2 regions of the Streptomyces sp. NPDC003635 genome follow, and region 1 is predicted to be linked to the other one. Evidence: predicted binding sites of a transcription regulator. Region 1 holds the regulator's gene; the other holds the start of a gene.
What was found. Region 1 encodes HspR, which represses chaperone genes until heat shock. Its sites were predicted from a motif close to TTGAGNNNNNNNNNCTCAA; they were not measured.
Positions count from the first base shown of each region.

Region 2: a site for HspR is predicted at 2,160-2,178, ahead of lon (endopeptidase La). Genes of this name have one in related genera too.

Region 1 covers NZ_JBSFOK010000045.1:38,486-41,888, reverse strand. The annotation lists gene grpE (nucleotide exchange factor GrpE) at 1-401, shown strand, start outside; gene dnaJ (molecular chaperone DnaJ) at 438-1,616, shown strand; gene ACWDRW_RS32000 (heat shock protein transcriptional repressor HspR) at 1,623-2,072, shown strand; gene ACWDRW_RS31995 (DNRLRE domain-containing protein) at 2,257-3,403, shown strand, end outside.
Region 2 covers NZ_JBSFOK010000003.1:142,638-146,040, reverse strand. The annotation lists gene ACWDRW_RS04395 (ATP-binding protein) at 1-225, opposite strand, end outside; gene ACWDRW_RS04390 (response regulator transcription factor) at 222-959, opposite strand; gene ACWDRW_RS04385 (spermine/spermidine synthase domain-containing protein) at 1,093-1,770, opposite strand; gene lon (endopeptidase La) at 2,201-3,403, shown strand, end outside.

The DNA.
Region 1 (3,403 bases):
TCACGGTGCGGGAGATCGCCATCGCGAACCTCCTGACCGAGCTCCTGCCCGTGCTCGACGACATCGGCCGCGCCCGGGAGCACGGCGAGCTCGTCGGCGGATTCAAGTCCGTCGCGGAGTCGCTGGAGACCGTCGCGGCGAAGATGGGTCTGCAGCAGTTCGGCAAGGAGGGCGAGCCCTTCGACCCGACGATCCACGAGGCCCTGATGCACTCCTACGCCCCGGACGTCACCGAGACGACCTGCGTCGCGATCCTCCAGCCGGGGTATCGCATCGGCGAGCGCACCATCCGCCCCGCGCGGGTGGCGGTCGCCGAACCGCAGCCGGGCGCGCAGACGGTCAAGGCCGAGGAGGCGTCCGAGGCCGCCGAGGAGAAGGACAACGGCCCTGAGGAGGGCTGAGGTCGTAGTTTCCGACAGGAAGGAGGGACGTCGGGGATGAGCACCAAGGACTTCATCGAGAAGGACTACTACAAGGTCCTCGGCGTCCCCAAGGACGCCACCGAGGCCGAGATCAAGAAGGCGTACCGGAAGCTCGCCCGCGAGTTCCACCCGGACGCCAACAAGGGCAACGCCAAGGCCGAGGAGCGCTTCAAGGAGATCTCCGAGGCCAACGACATCCTCGGCGACCCCAAGAAGCGCAAGGAGTACGACGAGGCGCGCGCCCTCTTCGGCAACGGCGGGTTCCGTCCGGGGCCGGGCGCGGGCGGCGGCTCGTTCAACTTCGACCTGGGCGACCTCTTCGGAGGCGGCGCCCAGGGCGGCGGTGGCTCCGGCGGCTTCGGCGGCGGTATCGGTGACGTCTTCGGGGGACTGTTCAACCGGGGCGGCTCGGGTACCGGCCGGGTGCAGCCCCGGCGCGGTCAGGACATCGACACCGAGGTCACGCTCACCTTCACCGAGGCGATCGAGGGCGCGACCGTCCCGCTGCGGATGTCCTCGCAGGCTCCCTGCAAGGCCTGTTCGGGCACCGGCGACAAGAACGGCAACCCGCGGGTGTGCCCGACGTGTGTCGGCACCGGACAGGTGGCCCGGGGCTCCGGCGGCGGATTCTCGCTGACCGACCCCTGCCCGGACTGCAAGGGCCGCGGTCTGATGGCGGAGACCCCGTGTGAGGTCTGCAAGGGCAGCGGGCGCGCGAAGTCCTCGCGGACCATGCAGGTGCGCATCCCGGCGGGGGTCAGCGACAACCAGCGCATCCGGCTGCGCGGCAAGGGCGCGCCCGGGGAGCGGGGCGGTCCGTCCGGCGACCTGTACGTCACGGTGCACGTGGACGCGCACCCGGTCTTCGGCCGCAAGGGCGACAACCTGACGGTGACGGTTCCGGTGACGTATCCGGAGGCGGCTCTCGGCGGTGAGGTCAGGGTCCCGACCCTGGGCGGACCGCCGGTCACCCTGAAGCTGCCGCCCGGCACGCCCAACGGCCGTACCATGCGCGCCCGGGGCAAGGGCGCGGTCCGCAAGGACGGCACCCGCGGGGATCTGCTGGTCACCGTCGAGGTGAGTGTCCCGAAGGACGTGACGGGGAAGGCTCGTGACGCGCTGGAGGCGTATCGCGAGGCGACCGCGGGTGAGGATCCGCGGGCGGAGCTGTTCCAGGCCGCGAAGGGAGCTTGATGCCAGATGGACGGCCGTCGACGCAATCCGTATGAACTGACCGAGGAGACCCCGGTCTACGTCATCTCGGTGGCGGCCCAGCTTTCCGGCCTGCACCCGCAGACACTGCGCCAGTACGACCGGCTGGGCCTGGTGTCTCCGGACCGCACGGCCGGCCGCGGCCGCCGCTACTCGGCCCGCGACATCGAACTGCTGCGCACTGTCCAGCAGTTGTCGCAGGACGAGGGCATCAACCTGGCCGGCATCAAGCGGATCATCGAGCTGGAGAACCAGGTCGCCGCCCTGCAGAACCGGGTGGCCGAGCTCCAGTCGGCCCTCGACGGCGCCGCCGCCGCGATGCAGCAGCGGGAGGCGGCGGTCCACGCCTCGTACCGCCGTGACCTGGTGCCGTACCAGGAGGTGCAGCAGACCAGCGCGCTGGTGGTGTGGCGGCCGAAGCGGCCGCAGAACGACTGACGCGTGCTCAGAAACGCCCTGGGGGCCGCGGGTTCGAGAACCCGCGGCCCCCAGGGCGTTTTCTCCACCAATCGTTCCGATCATGATCACTTTTCGGTCACATAATCTTCATCCGGCCAAGATCACCGGTATACCTCGCACTCCGCCCCCTCATGACCACGGGGGGCCCTGACAAGGAGTTGGAGTGCCACGCACCAACCGAAGACGGTGGCTTCAGGCCGCCGCGGCGCTGACGCTCGCCGGTTTCCTCACCGGTGACCCCTCGCTCGCGTCCCTCCCGGCGCCGACCGCCGACCAGATCGTGAACAGCCCCGCTCAGGCGGTCACGCTCGGCGACGACAAGCCCGACATAGCCAAGCTGCTCGGGCTGACCGAGGAGGAGGCCGCCCGGCGCAACGCCAGGATCCAGAACCGGCGTATCGAGCTGCTCTCCCAGCGCACCGAGACCTCCTCGGTGTTCGTGAACCCCGACGGCACGCTGACCGCCGAGACCTACGCGGGGCCGGTGCGGGTCAAGCAGGCCGACGGGTCCTGGAGTTACATCGACACCGAGCTCACCGACGAGGGCGCGGCCCTGGAACCGGAGACGGCGGCCGCCGACATCACCGTCTCCGACGGCGGCGACCGGAAGCTGGCCTCCGTCGCCAAGGGTGGCGCCTCCATGGCGCTCGGCTGGGCGGACACCCTTCCCACGCCGACGGTGAAGGACGACACCGCCTCCTACGACCTGGGCGACGGGCAGACCCTCACGGTCACCGCCCTCAAGCAGGGCTTCTCCCAGAACGTACTCCTCGACGAGGCGCCCACCGCAGACCTCGCCTACCGCATCCCGGTCACCCTCACCGGCCTCACCCTGTCCGAGGCGGACTCCGGGCGGCTGCTGCTGAAGAACGGCGCGGGCAAGCTGGTCGCCGAGGCCCCCGCGCCGATGATGTGGGACTCCTCCGTCGACAGGCGGTCCGGCGAGTCGAAGCATCTCGCGGCCGTGGACACCGAGATCGAGACCGCGGCCGACGGCTCGCAGACCCTCGTCCTGCGCCCCGACGCCGCCTACTTCGAGCAGGAACTGACCTACCCGGTCACCGTCGACCCGACCACCACGCTCGCGGCCAGCACCGACACCTGGGTGGCCACCAACTACCCGGACTCCCAGGTCTCCTCGACCGAGCTGAAGTCGGGCACGTACAACGCCGGCGGGACCGTCGCGCGCTCCTTCCTCAAGTTCGACCTGACGGGCTACCAGGGCGTCCACGTCATCGACACCAACCTGGCCCTGCACTCCTACTGGTCCTCCTCCTGCACGGGGGGCACCGGCACGGCCGTGCGCCGGG
Region 2 (3,403 bases), on a different contig from region 1:
CGCGGTGAGGGAGTGCGCCACGAACTGGGTGATCAGCAGGGTGGCGATCATCGAGAAGACCGTGATGAAGCGCAGCTCGGTCTTGGTCTGCACGGCGATCATCGACAGACCCGTGGTGATCAGGACCGAGATGACGACCAGCGCGCCCAGCTTGGTCTTGATCGAGAACGGACGTACGCCGCCCCAGGGCTCCCCGGGGCCTCTCCGCGCCGGCCCGTCGCTCATGGCGTCGGGGTCTCCAGGGCGTAGCCCACGCCGTGCACCGTACGGATGCGCTCGGCGCCGATCTTCCGGCGCAGCGCCTTGATGTGGCTGTCGACGGTCCGGGTGCCGGAGGCGTCCGCCCAGTCCCAGACCTCCGCGAGCAGCTGCTCACGGGAGAGCACCGCGCGCGGGGTGTTCGCCAGGCACACCAGGAGGTCGAACTCGGTGGGCGTGAGGTGGACGTCCTCGCTGCGGACGCGCACCCGGCGCTGGGCGTGGTCGATCTCCAGCTCGCCGAGGCGCAGGATGCCCGAGCGCGGGGTGGACGCGGCGATCGCCGCCCGCTCCACCCGGCGCAGCAGCACGTGCACGCGGGCCGCCAGCTCGCGCATCGAGAACGGCTTCGTCATGTAGTCGTCGGCGCCCACGCCGAGGCCGACCAGCATGTCGGTCTCGTCGTCGCGTGCCGTCAGCATCAGCACCGGCACCGGCCGCGCCGCCTGGACCCGCCGGCAGACCTCCAGGCCGTCGAAGCCCGGCAGCATGATGTCGAGGATCAGCAGGTCGGGCTGCCAGGCCTCCGCGGTGTCGACCGCCGCGGGTCCGTCGCCCGCGGTCTGCACGAGGAATCCCTCGGCGCGCAGGCGGGCCGCGATGGCGTCCACGATGGTCGGGTCGTCCTCGACCACGAGGACCCGGCGCTGTGCGCCCGGGGTCGCCGCCGTGCCGTTGTGGGAGGTGTGTGTCTGCTCCATCGCCCGCCCCTGAAGTTGCTTTCCGGAATCCGTGGGGTGATCCGTTTACTGGCACATGCCTGCGCATGCTTGCGATTGACGCTTGAATGATCCGCGCCAGGGAAGCAGCGTACGGGGAGTCACCGCAGCTCGGCTATCCAGGTCCGACGGCGAGGTGCACGACGTCGGGAACGCCCCGGGCAACGGGGATCTCTTCGGTACGCACCTGTTTGAACCCGGCATTCCACAAGGTTTCTTCGAATTCCGGAGAGGGCCGCGCGGACCATACCGCGAGTACCCCGCCGGGGTTCAACACCCTTGCGCAGCTTGCCAGTCCGGGCGCCGAGTACAGGCTGTGGTTGCCCTCGGTGACGGTCCAGTCGGGGCCGTTGTCGATGTCCAGGCAGAGCGCGTCGAACGTGGCGGAAGTCTCATTGACGTACTCGATCAGATCACTCTCGACAATCTCGGTACGGGGGTCCGCGAGAGCTTGTTCGGTGAGGTCGTGGAAGGGTCCCGCGCGGTGCCAGTCGATGACCGCGGATTCGCGTTCCACGACGGTGATGCGGCCCCAACGGCCGTCGGCGGCGGCGTGTGCGAGCGAGAACCCGACGCCGAGACCTCCGATCAGCACCGTTGGCTCCGGGCGGTCGTCGAGGGCGTCCCGGGCCGCGTCGACGAGCCGTCGCTCCGAGCGGCCGTCCGAGGTGTCCATCAGGAAACAGCCGTTGGCGATGATCTGGAGCAACTCGCCGTGCCGGCGCAGCACTACCTCGCCGTGGGGTCCCTCGCGACGGTCCAGGACTTCGGGGATGTCGTACGAAGTGGGCATCCGTTCATCTTGGCAGGTCCGGCACCGGAAAACCGTTGGGTGCGCGGACCCGGCGGCTGGCAGGACCCCTTGTGGCGAGGGGGAGTTCGGGCCGTGTTCCTGTGCGCCGGGTGCGGGACGACGCCGACGGCACCGGTTGGGCGGGGCGCGCCCGGCAGGTGGTCGCACCGGTTGTGACCGAGCTTGCGATGCGTGCCTGTGGGCGTTGTCGCGGAACGGCCGCGGGAATCCCGCGACCGCCGCCGAGGCGTGGCTCGCCCCCGGCCCCGCCCGGGAATGGTGTGGCCCCCTCGCCTGGTTGACCGGGAAAAGCCCCAGTTCACCGCAGGGCGTCCGGCTGATCGCTCAGAGCGAACGACGGTCGGGGAACATTCAAGGACTCCCGTGCATTGAGTCGGCATAACTCAACTTGACTGCCGAAGGGGAGATCATGGCTTCGACGTCTACCTCGCTCACCCTGCCTGTGCTGCCGCTCGACGACGAGGTCGTGCTGCCCGGAATGGTGGTCCCGCTGGACTTGAACGACGCCGATGTACGCGCCGCCGTGGAGGCCGCCCAGGTCGCCGCCCGGTCCCAGCCGGGAAAGCCCCGGGTGCTGCTGGTACCGCGGATCGACGGCACCTACGCGAGCACCGGTGTGCTCGGTACCGTCGAGCAGGTCGGCCGGCTCGCCGACGGTGACCCGGGCGCCCTGATCCGCGGCCGCGGCCGCGTGAAGATCGGCGCCGGGACGACCGGCCCGGGCGCCGCGCTGTGGGTCGAGGGCCTGCGGATCGACGAGAGCGCGCCGGACCCGCTGCCGGGTCATGTCGCCGAACTGGTGAAGGAGTACAAGGCCCTCGCCACCGCCTGGCTGCGCAAGCGCGGCGCCTGGCAGGTCGTGGACCGGGTGCAGGCCATCGACGACGTCTCCGCGCTCGCCGACAACTCCGGCTACTCGCCCTTCCTCACCACCGAGCAGAAGGTGGAGCTGCTGGAGACCGCCGATCCGGTGGCCCGGCTGAAGCTCGCCACCCAGCAGCTGCGCGACCACCTCGCCGAGCAGGACGTCGCCGAGACGATCGCCAAGGACGTCCAGGAGGGCGTCGACAAGCAGCAGCGCGAGTTCCTGCTCCGCCGCCAGCTGGAGGCCGTGCGCAAGGAGCTGCGCGAGCTCAACGGCGAGGCGGAGGGGGAGGAGTCCGACGACTACCGCGCCCGCGTCGAGGCCGCCGACCTGCCCGAGAAGGTCCGCGAGGCGGCCCTGAAGGAGGTCGACAAGCTGGAGCGGTCCAGCGACCAGTCGCCCGAGGGCTCGTGGATCCGCACCTGGCTGGACACGGTTCTCGAACTGCCGTGGAACGAGCGGACCGAGGACGCGTACGACATCCAGGGCGCCAAGGGCGTGCTGGACGCCGAGCACGCCGGTCTCGAGGACGTGAAGGAGCGGATCACCGAGTACCTGGCGGTGCGCAAGCGCCGCAGCGACCGCGGCCTGGGCGTCGTCGGCGGACGGCGCGGCGGCGCGGTGCTGGCCCTTGTGGGGCCGCCCGGCGTGGGAAAGACGTCGCTCGGTGAGAGCGTGGCCCACGCCATGGGCCGCAAGTTCGTCCGCGTCGCCCTCGGCGGCGTCCGCGACGAGGCGGAGATCCGC